2 linked regions of the Variovorax paradoxus genome follow. Each later gene encodes a partner of the first gene's protein in a complex. Links are inferred from orthologs where the notes say so. Each region holds a gene or a part of one and is shown on either strand. Other genes may lie near its edges. The genes, in order: pmbA and tldD.

Region 1 (7,010 bases):
CCGACACTGCAACACCTCACGCCGCGGCTCAAGCTGCGCCACTTCGCCCTTCTCGCGGAGCTCGAGCGCCAGCGCTCGGTCAGCCGCGCGGCGCAGCACCTCGGCCTGAGCCAGCCCACCGTCACGCGCGCGCTGGGCGAGATCGAGAACATCTTCATGGCGCCGCTGTTCACCCGCGGCCGGCGCGGCCTGGAGCCCACGCCCGCGGGCCTGCTGGTGCTGGCACGGGCACGGGTTGCGCTGGCCGATGCGCATTCGCTGGGCCAGGACCTGGCGGCGCTCGGCACGGGGCTGCAGGGGCGGCTGCGCATCGGCCTCATCCCCTTTCTTTCGCGCGTCACGCAGGACGCCGTCTGGCAGCACCTGCTGGCGGTGCGGCCGCGCCTGGGCTTCGTGGTCGAAGAGGCCACGACCCATGCGCTCGTGCAGGCCGTGCAGGCGCGCACGCTGGACTGCGCGATCTGCCGCTTCACGCCGGCCAGCGCCGAAGCCGGGCTGGCACAGCAGTTCCTCTACAAGCAGGAGCCGCGCCTCGTGGTGTCGCGCACGGCCGCCCAGCGGCTGCTGCGGCGCGGGCTGGACTGGGAGGCCTTCGTGTCCCTGCACTGGATCTTCCCGCCGGCGGACACGCCGATCCGCCAGATGATCCATTCGATCTTCGCCTCGGCCGGGCAACCGGTGCCGGTGCCGCTGCTGGAGGCCTACGCGCACAAGACGCTGGTGTCGGTGCTGCGGCACATGCCCGACGCGATCACCATCCTGCCCGACGACATTGCGCAGGAGGTGGCCGATGCGAGCGGCGCGCGCGTGATGCCCCAGCGCCTGCAGTGGAACCTGCCGCCCGTGGGCGTGGTGCGGCTGCAGGATGTGGCCAATGCCGCCGTCGTGGATGCAATGGCCGAAGCGCTCCGCGGCGCGCGGCCTTAGCGGCTGGAAAGCGCCTGCGCCGCCTTGTCCAGCCCGGCATCGGCCTGGCTGCGGAACTGCCGCGGCGTGACGCCGTTCTGCAGCCTGAAGCGGCGGGCGAAGTAGACCGCGTCGCCGAAGCCGCACTGCCGCGCAATGTCGCCGATGCGGGCGTTCGACGTGACCAGCAGCTCCTTCGCACGCTCGAGGCGGCGTTCAGTCACCAGTTCGGTGAAGGTGCGGCGGGTCTGCTTCTTGAGCAGGTGCGCGAGATAGTTGGGCGAGAGCATCGCCGCCGCCGCGGCATCGTTGAGCGACATTTCCTCGCCCAGGTGCTCGCGCACGTAGCGCATCACGCGCTGCAGCGCATCGTGGCCCGCGCTGCGGCCGCCCTGCAGCGCCGCCTGTGCGAGCAGCGGCCCCTCGTGCCGGCTGCAGGCCAGCGCCATCAGCTGCAGCAGGATGCCGCGGATCGCGCCCACGGCGCCGAAGCGCCGCTCCCGGTTCAGCACGGCGAGCTCGTCGAGCCAAGCAAGAATGCGCACGAAATCGGCATCGCCGAAGTGAAAGTCCACGTATTCCTGGAACAGGAAGGGCGCGAGTTCGGGCTGGCGCGCGGCCGGCACTTCTTCCAGGTCGAGCGCCTCGACCGCCAGCTCGGGCCAGAGAAAGCCCTGGTCGAAGTTCACGATGGCATAGCGCGCGCCGGGCGGATGCGGCACCACGTGCACGCGGTAAGGCAGCACGAAGCTCAGGTGCCCCGCGGTGAACGGGCGCACCGCGCCGCCGATCACCTGCTGCGAGCCGCCGTCGATGCTGACCTGGATCTGGAAATACTCGTGCCGGTGCGGCCGCGCGAGCACGTCGCGCGCGCCTTCGAAGCGGATGTCGAAGTCGAGGTGGTTCGCGCGCTCCTGCATGCCGTAGAGGCGCAGGCTGCTGGATGGAAGGGCCGACATGGCGCGATGGTAAGCCGCTGCCCGAGCTGTTGGCGGCATCGCGTGTTGCCTGCGTGCTGTTTTTGCGTAGATGCGTACGCAAGCGCCGCCGCGGCGCGTTCCAGAATGGCCCGGCTGGCTGCGGCCGGCCTTCATCGCTTTTCATCAAAGATCCAGGAGACAAAGATCATGTCCAATTCACGACGCGGCCTGCTGGCTGGCTCCGCCGCCGTGGCCGCCAGCGCCATGGCCGGCTGCGCGCTGCCTGCCGGTGGCGCATCGCGCTCGGCGCAAACGCCCTTCGCGGTGACGCAGGCCACGGTGCCGATCGTCGGCAGCGAGCAGGCGTTTCCGGTGCGCCGCATCTACTGCATCGGCCGCAACTATGCGGCCCATGCGCGCGAGATGGGTTCCGACCCCAACCGCGAACCGCCCTTCTTCTTCCAGAAACCGGCGGACGCGATCCAGGTCGTCACGCCCGGCACCGTGGCCGACCATCCGTACCCCTCGCTCACCAAGAACTACCACTACGAAGTGGAACTGGTGGTCGCGCTCGGCAAGGGCGGGCGCAACATCGCGGCAGCGGATGCGCTGGACCTGGTCTACGGCTATTCGCTCGGCCTGGACATGACCCGGCGCGACCTGCAGCGCGAGATGGGCGACCAGAAGAAGCCCTGGGAAATCGGCAAGAGCTTCGACCGTTCGGCGCCCATCGGACCGATCCATCCCGTGGCCAAGGTCGGCCACTACACCGACGGCGCGATCTGGCTCAAGGTGAACGGCCAGACCAAGCAGAACGCCACGCTCAAGTACATGATCTGGTCGGTGGCTGAGCAGATCAGCCGCCTGTCGCAGGCTTTCGAGCTGATGCCCGGCGACATCATCTACTCGGGCACGCCCGAGAACGTGGGTCCGGTGGTGCGCGGCGATGTGATCGAGATCCACATCGACGGCCTGCCGAACCTGTCGGTGCGCATCGTCTGAAGGACGAGCGTGGTGCGCTCAGAAGGTGTGAAGGAACCGTCGCGAGCGCCCCGAGCTTGCGTCGAGGACCGGAACCGTACTCGCGTACGGTGAGGACCGCAGATGCGAGATCGGGGTGCGCAGCAGGTTCATTCTCACCTTCTCAGCTGCCGGCCACCTTCATGCGGTTGACCAGGACCGAGCCCGTGGTCTTGGCGCCGAAGGTGTAGGCATCGGCGCCGATGGCCTCGATGCCCATCAGCATGTCCTTCAAGTTGCCGGCAATGGTGATCTCATGCACCGGGAAGGCAATGCGGCCCTTCTCGACCCAGAAGCCGCTCGCGCCGCGCGAGTAGTCGCCGGTCACGTAGTTCACGCCCTGCCCCATCAGCTCGATCACGAAGAGGCCCGTGCCGAGCTTGGCGAGCATGGCGTCGAGGTCGTCGCCAGCCTTGGTGAGGCGCGAGCTCAGGATCAGGTTGTGCGAGCCGCCGGCGTTGCCGGTGGTCTTCATGCCAAGCTTGCGCGCGGAATAGGTCGAGAGAAAGTAGCCTTCGAGCCGGCCGGCGTCCACCACCTTGCGCGCCCGGGTCACCACGCCTTCGTCGTCGAAGGGCGAGCTGCCCTTGCCGCGCAGGACGTGCGGGTCTTCGGCCACGTCGACGTGCTTCGGCAGCACCGGCTTGCCGAGCGAATCGAGCAGGAAAGTGCTCTTGCGGTACAGCGCCCCGCCGCTCACGGCCTGCACCAGCCCGCCCAGCAGGCCCACGGCCAGCGGCGACTCGAACAGCACCGGGCATTCGGTGGTCTTGATCTTGCGCGACTTGAGCCGGCTCAGCGCCCGCTCGGCGGCATAGCGGCCCACCGCCTGCGGGCTGGCCAGTTCGCCGGCCGAGCGCATGGAGCTGTACCAGGAGTCGCGCTGCATGTCGTCGCCCTTGCCGGCGATGGGCGCCACCGACATCGAATGCCTGGAACTCGCGTAGCCGCCGCGGAAACCGTGCGTGTGGGCGCTGAAGAAGTGGCTCTGCTGGGCCGAGACGCCCGCGCCTTCGCTGTTGGTGATGCGCTTGTCGGTCGAAAGCGCCGCCTCTTCGCATTCGAGCGCGAGTGTGGCTGCTTCTTCGCTGGTCACGCTCCAGGGGTGGAACAGGTCGAGTTCGGGGTGCTCCTTGGCAATATCCTCTTCATCGGGAAGGCCGCTGACCGGGTCTTCGGCGGTGAAGCGGGCGATGTCGTAGGCCGCCTGCACGGTCTGGGCGATGGCGGCCTCGGAGAAGTCGGAGGTGCTGGCGTTGCCGCGGCGGTGGCCCACGTAGACCGTGATGCCCAGCGACTTGTCGCGGTTGCGCTCCACGTTCTCTAGCTCGCCCTTGCGCACCGAGACGCTGAGGCCGCAGCCCTCGGAGGCCTCGGCGCCGGCATCGGTGGCACCGAGCTTTTTGGCGTGGGCCAGGGCCGTGTCGACCAGGTTTTCGAAGAAGGAGCGGCTGTAGGCGAAGCCGGAATCGGCGCGCGAGGAGGATGTCGTCATGTGGTGGCTATGATACTTGCGCCCCCTGTTTCACGTTTTTCCTTCAACTTCCCACTGCGCATTGCACGCGTTGCAACGCCGCACGGTGCGGCCCAGAATCCACTCCATGTCCCGCAAACCCAAAAAAGGCTATTTCGTCCGTGGCCAGTTCGTCGCCGAAGGCAGCGAACTCGACCTGGAGCTCAAGCGCGAGCTCAAGGGCACCGACGACGCCAGCCGCACCGACCTCAAGCGCGAGAGCGACGAACTGCAGAAGCTCGGCACCGAACTGCTCGGCCTGCGCGCCGCACTCTTCGACGCGCTCCCGCTGAGCGAAAAACTGGTCGACGCCGTCGCCGAGGCCAAGCGCATCACCAATTTCGAAGGCAAGCGCCGCCAGATGCAGTTCATCGGCAAGCTGATGCGCAAGCTCGAACCCGAAGTGCTGGAGGCCGTGAAGCTCGCCCTGACCGAGCAGAACAGCGTGCCCGCGGCCGAGACCGCCGCGCTGCACGAGGCCGAGCGCTGGCGCGACCGGCTGATTGCCGACGACGACGCGCTGGGCGGCTGGATCGAAACCCACCCCGCCACCGATTCCCAGCAGTTGCGCGCCCTGGTGCGCCAGGCCCGCAAGGACCTGAAGGCCGGCCCGGCCGGCGAAGCGCCGCGCCAGGGCAAGGCCTACCGCGAGATCTTCCAGCTGGTGCGTGCGCAACTCGCGGTGCACGGTGGTGCGGACCATGCGGCTGCGGCGGCTGCGCAAGACCGGGAAGAGGACGCATGACCACTCCTGACTCCGTCCGCATCGGCATCGTCTCCATCAGCGACCGCGCCTCCAGCGGCACCTACGAGGACAAGGGCCTGCCCTCGCTGCAGGCCTGGCTGGGCCGGGCGCTGAAGAACCCGATCGATTTCGAGGCCCGGCTGATTCCCGACGAAGCGGCCCTCATCAGCGCCACGCTGATCGAGCTGGTGAGCGCCGGCTGCTCGCTGGTGCTGACCACCGGCGGCACCGGCCCGGCCCTGCGCGACGTGACGCCCGAGGCCACCCTGGCCGTGGCCCACAAGGAAATGCCCGGCTTCGGCGAGCAGATGCGCCAGATCAGCCTGCGCTTCGTGCCCACCGCGATCCTGTCGCGCCAAGTGGCGGTGATCCGCGACAAGAGCCTGATCATCAACCTGCCGGGGCAGCCGAAGTCGATCGCCGAAACGCTCGAAGGGCTCAGGGACACCGAAGGCGTGCAGGTCGTGCCCGGCATCTTCGCGGCGGTGCCCTACTGCATCGACCTGATCGGCGGGCCGTACCTGGAAACGGACGACACGGTCTGCAAGGCCTTCAGGCCCAAGTCGGCGATCCGGGCGCCGCGCGCTACTTGACCAGCGTGAGCAAGGGCGCGCCCTTGTCCTTGACCATCGTCACGAGGAACTTCGCGGGCTTGGTGGCGCTGGCGTTGCGGCCGACGGTATGGATGTCGGTCGGGCCTTCGTAGAAGGTCTGGCCGGGAATCAGCGTGACCTCCTTGCCGCCCTTCACGCCCATCACGATCGATCCTTCGAGCACGTAGATGAAGGCATGGGCGTCGTGGCGGTGGACCGGGTCCACGGAGCCCGGTGGAAAGTCGACGATGAACGAGATCGCCTCCTTGCCGGGCATGTCCGCCAGGTCCTTCGCCATGAGCACGGTCGCGGCGGCTTCGGGTGCCGCCAGGGCGGGCATCGCGGCGAACGCGCCTAGCGCGAGGCCGAGGGAAATGCAGGTCTTCTGAAAGCGGGTCATCGGTTGCCTTTGCGACCCGCATCGCGGGCCTTGAATGAATGAATGAATAGATGGACAGGCAAGTAGCCGGCGGCTCAGGCCCGCGCGCGCTGCGCAAGCCAGTCCTCGAAGCGGGTCGCCCCGAGGCGCGGGGCGGCGCCGGGCGTCAGCGAGCGGTCGTCGAGCTGCACGCCGAAATAGCTTGCCCCGGCATCGGTGACAACCGGCCGCTTATCGCCGGTCGCTGCGAACAGGCGGCGCACCAGCGCGTCGAGCGGCAAGGCCTCTGGCCCCGCGATCTCGATCCGGCCTTGCGCGGGCGGCTCGGTCACCACGGCGGCAAGCGCGGCAGCGACGTCGTCCGCCGCCATCGGTTGTATCAGCGCGTTCGACAGCCGCACTTCGCCGCCGCGCACGCTCCCGTCGGCGATACCGGCCACGAATTCGAAGAACTGCGTGGCCTGCACGATGGTGTAAGGCACGGGCGAGGCCTCGATCAGTTCCTCCTGGCGCTGCTTGGCGCGGAAATAGCCGCTGGCCAGCAGGCGATCGGTGCCGACCACCGACAGCGCGACATGGTGCGCCACGCCGGCCTCCGCAGCCGCCGCCAGCAGGTTGCGCCCGGCGGTGTCGAAGAAACGGAGCGCCGGCTCGTCCTCGAACGAAGGCGAATTCGCGACGTCGACGACCACGTTGGCACCCGCCAGCGCGGCCTTCAGGCCTTCGCCGGTGAGCGTGTTGACGCCCGTGGAGGGTGAGGCCGCGTTGACCTCGTGGCCCGCGTCGCGCAGGCGCGCGGCAAGCTTGGAGCCGATGAGGCCAGAGCCTCCGATGATGACGATCTTCATGGTCGATTCCTCGGTAAAGGGAGTCAAAAGGAACGCCCCCCGTGGGCGTCCATGCGAGGAAGACGTCCAGCGGGAGGCGTTTGTGA
Region 2 (6,991 bases), 2.8 Mb from region 1 along the record:
CCGCCGCGCAGGATGACGTGGCAGTCGCGGTTGCCGTTGGTCTGCACGATCGCGACCTGGCCGTTCTTGTGCACCGACAGAAAGTGGTGGCCGCGCGCCGCCGCCTGGATGGCATCGGTGGCGATGCGGATGTTGCCGTCGGTGCCGTTCTTGAAGCCGATGGGCGCCGAAAGGCCGGAGGCCAGTTCGCGGTGCACCTGGCTTTCGGTGGTGCGCGCGCCGATGGCGCCCCAGGCGATCAGGTCGCCGATGTACTGCGGCGAGATCACGTCGAGGAACTCGCTGCCCGCCGGCAGGCCGAGCCGGTTGATGTCGATCAGCAGCTGGCGCGCCATGCGCAGGCCCTCGTCGATGCGGAAGCTCTCGTCCAGGTACGGATCGTTGATCAGGCCCTTCCAGCCGACCGTGGTGCGCGGCTTCTCGAAGTACACGCGCATCACGATCTCGAGCGTGCCGGCGTATTTTTCGCGCTCCACTTTCAGGCGGCGGGCGTATTCGAGCGCCGCGGCCGGGTCGTGGATCGAGCAGGGGCCCATGACCACCAGCAGCCGATCGTCCTTGCCCGCCATGATGTTGTGGATGCTGCGCCGGGTGCCCTCAATCAGCGTTTCGACCGGCGTGCCGCGAATCGGGAAGAAGCGGATCAGATGTTCGGGAGGGGGCAGCACGTTGATGTCCTTGATGCGTTCGTCGTCGGTCTTGCTGGTTTTTTCGACGCTCGCATACCAGTTGTCGCTGGCGGGGGCAGTGTTCGTGCTCATGGTGCTTTCCTTGTTTGAATGAATATCGTCAGGGCATAAAAAAACCGCCGGGGCTTGAGGCGCCGGCGGTTTTGGGAGGGTGTTCGTTTGCTTTACGCGCTCGCCTCTCGTCCGCCGGAAACCGGGAACCAAAAGTAGGCAAAGAAATAAGCGCGGAGGGCGGACATGTGGGCGGAATGTAGCACGGAAAACAAAAAGCCAGGCATAGGCCCGGCTACGAACGGCTCATCGATAGCCGGATTCGCTGGGGTTGTGAATGATCCAGATCAGGTTGCCGCTGGAGTAGTCGCCCATGCCGCCGCCCGCGAAGACCAAGCGGCCCTGGCCCTTGTAGGTCATCTCGTAGCGGTGGCGGTCGCTGCCGAAATAGAACGGGATGAAGGCCTTGCCCGTCACGTAGGCGCCCTGGTCGGTCGGCGGGCCGGCCAGGTCGGTGACCTGCCTGGCGCTCATGCCGATCTGCAGCCGGGTGAACCTGCTGTTGCGCGCCGGGTTGCCGGTGATCTCGCCTTCGTAGCCATTGAGGCCCTTGACGGTGCGGCCGCTGCCGGCTTCGACCTTGGAGGAATCGACCACGTTGCCCTGGGCATCTATACCCGCCCTGGCGCCGCCGCGGGCCGGTGCCGCCGGCGCGGCAGCAGGCGCCGCCGCGGGCTGGCTGCCGCCCGAACCGCCGCGGGATGCGCAGCCCGCCGTCGCCAACAATGCCACCGCGGCAGTCACGGCCCACAGGGCCGCAGACGAATTGATCCTGATCCTCGTCATCGAATGCTCCTCTTTGTAAAAATCGAGGAGCGCAGCTTAGCAAGCCCTCAGGCCGTTCCGCCTACGGTCAAACCATCGATTCGCAAGGTGGGCTGGCCGACGCCGACCGGCACGCTCTGGCCTTCCTTGCCGCAGGTGCCCACGCCCGAGTCGAGCGCCATGTCGTTGCCGATCATGGTCACGCGGGTGAGTGCATCGGGGCCGTTGCCCACGATGGTCGCGCCCTTGACCGGGTACTGGATCTTGCCGTTCTCGACCCAGAAGGCCTCGCTGGCCGAGAACACGAACTTGCCGCTCGTGATGTCGACCTGCCCGCCGCCGAAGTTGGTGGCGTAGAGGCCCTTCTTGATGCTGGCCACGATTTCCTTCGGGTCCTTGTCGCCGCCGAGCATGTAGGTGTTGGTCATGCGCGGCATCGGCACGTGGGCATAGCTCTCGCGGCGGCCGTTGCCCGTGGGCTTGACCTTCATGAGGCGCGCGTTGAGCGAATCCTGGATGTAGCCCTTGAGGATGCCGTCCTCGATGAGCACGTTGCGCTGGCTGGCGTTGCCCTCGTCGTCGACGTTGAGCGAGCCGCGGCGGTCGGCAATGGTGCCGTCGTCGAGCACCGTCACGCCCTTGGCGGCCACGCGCTGGCCAATGCGGCCCGAGAAGGCGCTCGAGCCCTTGCGGTTGAAGTCGCCTTCCAGGCCGTGGCCGATGGCTTCGTGCAGCAGGATGCCGGGCCAGCCGGAGCCGAGCACCACGGTCATCTCGCCAGCCGGGGCCGGGCGGGCATCGAGGTTGGTCAGTGCGGCCTTCACGGCCTGGTCGACGTATTCGGCGATCTGCGCGTCGTTGAAATAGGCGAGGCCGAAGCGCCCGCCGCCGCCGCCCGAGCCGACCTCGCGCCGGCCGTTCTGCTCGGCGATCACGGTGACCGACAGGCGCACCAGCGGGCGCACATCGGCCGCCAGCGTGCCGTCGGCGCGCGCCACCAGCACCACATCGTACTCGCTCGCCAGGCCCGCCATGACCTGCGCCACGCGCGGATCGCGCGAACGCGCCAGCTTCTCGACCTTTTCGAGCAGCTTGACCTTGGCCGTGCTGTCGAGGGTGGAGATGGGGTCGACGCCGTTGTAGAGCGAACGGCTCGAGGCGATCTTGCGGGCTGGCGTCTTCACGCGGCCGGTGCGGCCGGCGGAAGAAATCGAACGCACCGTGCGGGCCGCGTCGAGCAGCGAGGCCTCGGAAATGTCGTCCGAATAGGCGAAGGCGGTTTTCTCGCCGCTGACCGCGCGCACGCCGACGCCCTGGTCGATGCTGAAGCTGCCGGTCTTGACGATGCCCTCTTCGAGGCTCCAGCCTTCGCTGCGCGTGTACTGGAAGTACAGGTCGGCGTCGTCCACCCGGTGGGAGGTGATCTCGGCCAGGGCCTTGCTCAAATGCGATTCGTCGAGGCCGAAGGGCGTGAGCAGGAGCTGTTGCGCCGTGGCGAGGCGCTCGATGGTGGGTTCGCGAGAGATCATGCCTGATTATTGCTCGCCCCCAGGCTTCGCGCACTTCGTGTCGCTTTCGCCCACCCCCTACCGGGGGCAACACCAGAGGCCCGGCAAAGCCGGTTCCTCGGTGTTTCTGGAATTAGCTCTGGGCCAGCTTCCGGGCCCGGGCGATCGACATCAGGATGCCCAGCCCCAGCCCCAGCGTGACCATGGCGGTGCCGCCATAGCTGATGAACGGCAGCGGCACGCCCACCACCGGCAGGATGCCGCTCACCATGCCCATGTTGACGAAGGCATAGGTGAAGAAAATCATCGTGACCGCGCCCGCGAGCAGGCGCGAGAACAGGGTCTGCGCCGTGGCGGCGATGGCCAGCCCGCGGAAGATCAGCAGGATGAAGGCCGCGATCAGCGTGAGGTTGCCCACCAGACCGAATTCCTCGGAATAGGCGGCAAAGATGAAGTCGGTGGTGCGCTCGGGAATGAATTCGAGGTGCGTCTGCGTGCCCTGCATGAAGCCCTTGCCGCCGACCCCGCCCGAGCCGATGGCGATCATGCCCTGGATGATGTGGAAGCCCTTGCCCAGCGGGTCCTTGCTGGGGTCGAGCAGCGTGCACACGCGCTGCTTCTGGTAGTCATGCAGCACGCGCCAGTCGACGCCGTCGGCGCACAGCTGCGACTCGAAGCCCACGATCAGCGTGACCGCCACGGCACCGAGCACCACCGGCGGCACGATCAGCTTCCACGGCAGCCCGGCAAAGAAGATCACCGCCATGCCGGCCGCCAGCACCAGCAGCGAGGTGCCCAGGTCGGGCTGCTTCATGATGAGCCCGACCGGCACCGCCAGCAGCACCGTGGCCACCACGAAGTCGAGCGGCCGCAGTTGGCCTTCGCGGCGCTGGAACCACCAGGCCAGCATCAGCGGCATCGCGATCTTGAGGATTTCGCTCGGCTGGATCACCACGCCCACGTTGATCCAGCGCTGCGCGCCCTTCTTGGTGATGCCGAACAGCGCCACCGCCACCAGCAGCGCCACGCCCATCGTATAGAGCGGCACGGCGGCCAGCATCAGCCGCTGCGGCGGCACCTGGGCCACCACGAACATGATGAAGCCCGCCAGCAGCATGTTGCGGCCGTGGTCGGCGAAGCGCGAGCCATGGTCGTAGCCCGACGAATACATGGTCAGCAGCCCGGCAAAGGCCAGCAGCAGCACGGCGAAGGCCAGAAAGCCGTCGAAGCCCTGGAAGATGGGCGCGACCCGGCGCGCCAGGGAGGGCTGGTTGAACACTGCGGACATGGGGGCGGATTATCCGCGCCCCGCGGCGCACCTCAGCCGAAGCCGAGCTGAACGACCGTGCGCCCCGGTCGGCTTTCGAGCGCCAGCCGGGCGCCGATGGCGGCGGCGCGCTCCGCAAGCGCCCGGGGCATCTGCAGCGCGTCGAAGCCCCGGCCGTCGTCGATCACGCGCAGCTGCACGGTGCCGGCCACCGCTTCGGCTTCGATCCGGAGGGTCTTCGCCTGGGCATGCTGCAGCACGTTGGAAATCGCCTCGAACAGCAGGAACTGCAATTGCCGCATGGCCTGCGCGTCGAGCCGCTTCACCTCGGGCACTTCCTCTACCGCCCATTCGAACTGAATGCCCGCGGCCGCCAGGCGCGGCTCCAGCCGGTAGCGCAGCGCCGCCAGTAGCGCACCGACGTCGCCCGGCGGCAGATGAATGGAGTCGATGGCCAGCTTGAGCTGGTCGAGCGAGTCGCGCAGCGTCCGCAGCAATTCCTCCGGACTGGCCTGGCCCGATTGCAGCTGCCGGATGGCCGAGCTGATGTGCGAGCCCACGCCGTCGTGCATGTCGCGCAGGATGCGTTCGCGCTCGTGGGTGCGCGCCTGGTCGCGCGCCACCTGTTCCAGCGCGGCGAAGGTGGATGCGAGTTCGCGCTCGCGCTGCGCGACGCGTTCGGCCAGGGCGGCGACTGAGCCGCGCGCCTGGACGCTCGCGGCGTGGAAGCGCCGCAAGACGATCAGCAGCAGCGCGATGCCGAAGAACACGGAGGAATAGCGCACCCAGGTGGTCTCGCCGTAGGCGTCGCTCAGGCGGATCACGAGCCAGTCGCGGGTGCCGAAGCCCAGCGTCACCAGCGCGGCCGCGGCCACGAGCAGGCGTCCCGCGTTCGGCCGCCGGATGGTGGCCACGGCAAAGGCGCCGACGAACAGCGCAACGAACCCGATCTCCAGCGCGAGCCAGCCGGTCAGCCAGTAGGGCTCTTCGCGGTGCAGCGCGATGGCACTCGCCGCGAAGGTTCCAGCCACCATGCCTGCCGTCGGCCAGCGCAGCCAGCGCATGCGCGGGTTGCCGTCCCAGCCCGCGAGGTGATAGCAGAACATCATGGCCGACGCGGCCCAGCTCGCATAGCAGGTGGCCATGAGCACGCCCCAGGCACCCCAGGGAAGCGGCGGTTCGGCAATCACGCCGTCGGCCACCCGGATCGCCCAGCAGAACTCGGCCAGCGCGGCCCAGAAATAGAGGCTGTCGCGCCGGCGCCATCCGGTGGCGGCGGCGTCCACCTGCGTGAGCCACAGCGCCAGTGCGATGCTGCCGACGATCAGGCTGAAGGCGGTCAGGAGCACCGAGCCGGTGAAGCGCCAGGCATAGGCGCTCTCGAAGAGATCGGTGCGCACCGGCGTCGCGGCTCCGATGGTCACGCGCGAAAGCCCGGCCCTGCGGGCGCTGTCGGCGCGTATGCGAACCTGCAGGCGGTTCTCGCCGGCCTTCAGCAAGTGCCCCGGCACCGGCACGTAGAGCGGCGCCTTGGCGTAGTCCGCCCCGTTGCCGCTGGCCGGGTCGCCGTAGACCTGCAGCAGCGCGTCGTTGAGCCAGACCTCCAGCACATTGCCGGCGCGCGGAATGAAGATGCCCCAGGGCACCTCGGGCTCGGCGTCGAGGGCGAACGGCAGCTCGAAGGTCGCGTAGCCGGGGCGTCCGCCGTGCTGGCGGTCCCAGTGGTAGGAGAGTTCGACGGCCGCCTTGTGCGTGGCGCCGTCGATGGTGGTCCACACGGTGCCGCGGCGCAGTTCGATCGCGCCCTCGGCCGGCGCGGCCCCGGCCGGTTGCGCCGCCAGCATCAGTGCTGCCACGAGCCACAGCGCAGCAAGAGCCTTGCCCGCCCGCCCGAACATGCGTCCGGCCACGCGGCTCACCCCGGGTGGGACAACAGGCCGAGGCGTGTGGCCTCGAACACGGCCTCGCTCTTGGAGTGCACGGCCAGCTTGCCGTAGAGATTCTTGATGTGCGTCTGCACGGTGTGCACGCTCAGGCCCTTGAGGCGTGCAATCTCGGCGTAGGAAAAACCGCGCGCTATCAAGGTCAGCACCTCGTGCTCGCGAGCGGACAGCAGGCTGGGCGCGGTGTTGCCGAGGGCGGCCTCCGGCGGGGCGGCGGCGAGCGTTCCCGCCAGCTGCAGGCTGCGGTACTTGGCCAGCACCCGCCGCGCGATCATGGGCGAGATCGGCGAGGCACCGGCCTTCATCTCCACGATGGTCTGGGCAATGTCTTCCGGCGCGGCGTCCTTGTGGATGTAGCCGACGGCGCCCGCCTCGATGCTGGCAAGCACGTTTTCCTCATCGCCGAAGACCGAGATCACCAGCGGCTCGCAGCCGGGAAAGCGCGCCACCGCCTCGCGGATCACGTCGAGCCCGCTGCCGTCGGGCATGCCGAGATCGACGAGCAGCACGTCGGGAATGATGGTGGTCTGGGCCATCCACGCCAGCGCTTCGTGCACCGTGCCGGCGCTTCCGAGCCAGTAAAGGCTGGCGCTGCGCTGCACGCTCGCCTCGAAGAAGGCGCGCGCGCGGCTGTCGTCCTCGACCACGAGCACGCCCCAGCGGTGCATTTTCCCGGGATGCATGGCCTCGATATTCATGGGTTCGAGCATAAGCTTCGGCGCATGGCAAAAGGGCCGCCGGACCTCCCGTTTTCATGGGATGCGGACA

Evidence for each region.
Region 2: the proteins of pmbA (region 1) and tldD are in contact, whole or in part, in a solved structure (PDB 5NJ9), measured with the Escherichia coli proteins. The link is inferred for Variovorax paradoxus from one-to-one orthologs.

What each region holds. Positions count from the first base shown.
Region 1 is NZ_JAUSXL010000002.1:3,838,360-3,845,369, reverse strand. Bases 2,157-4,984 are described here. They hold pmbA (metalloprotease PmbA), read right to left. Parts: upstream 4,342-4,984; coding sequence 2,971-4,341; downstream 2,157-2,970. Other genes in these bases: yjgA (ribosome biogenesis factor YjgA), read left to right, coding at 4,448-4,984; QFZ47_RS21760 (fumarylacetoacetate hydrolase family protein), read left to right, coding at 2,157-2,828. Outside these bases: QFZ47_RS21770 (LysR family transcriptional regulator), read left to right, coding at 1-927; QFZ47_RS21765 (helix-turn-helix transcriptional regulator), read right to left, coding at 924-1,826; more of QFZ47_RS21760, read left to right, coding at 2,034-2,156; more of yjgA, read left to right, coding at 4,985-5,104; mog (molybdopterin adenylyltransferase), read left to right, coding at 5,101-5,697; QFZ47_RS21740 (cupin domain-containing protein), read right to left, coding at 5,690-6,097; QFZ47_RS21735 (SDR family oxidoreductase), read right to left, coding at 6,172-6,924.
Region 2 is NZ_JAUSXL010000002.1:1,017,396-1,024,386, forward strand. The notes cover bases 805-3,613. They hold tldD (metalloprotease TldD), read right to left. Parts: upstream 3,035-3,613; coding sequence 1,574-3,034; downstream 805-1,573. Other genes in these bases: QFZ47_RS08560 (hypothetical protein), read right to left, coding at 987-1,526; rodA (rod shape-determining protein RodA), read right to left, coding at 3,147-3,613. Outside these bases: QFZ47_RS08555 (3-deoxy-7-phosphoheptulonate synthase), read right to left, coding at 1-761; more of rodA, read right to left, coding at 3,614-4,301; QFZ47_RS08575 (sensor histidine kinase), read right to left, coding at 4,334-6,190; QFZ47_RS08580 (response regulator transcription factor), read right to left, coding at 6,196-6,933. UniProt on the Escherichia coli protein: Metalloprotease involved in CcdA degradation. Suppresses the inhibitory activity of the carbon storage regulator (CsrA).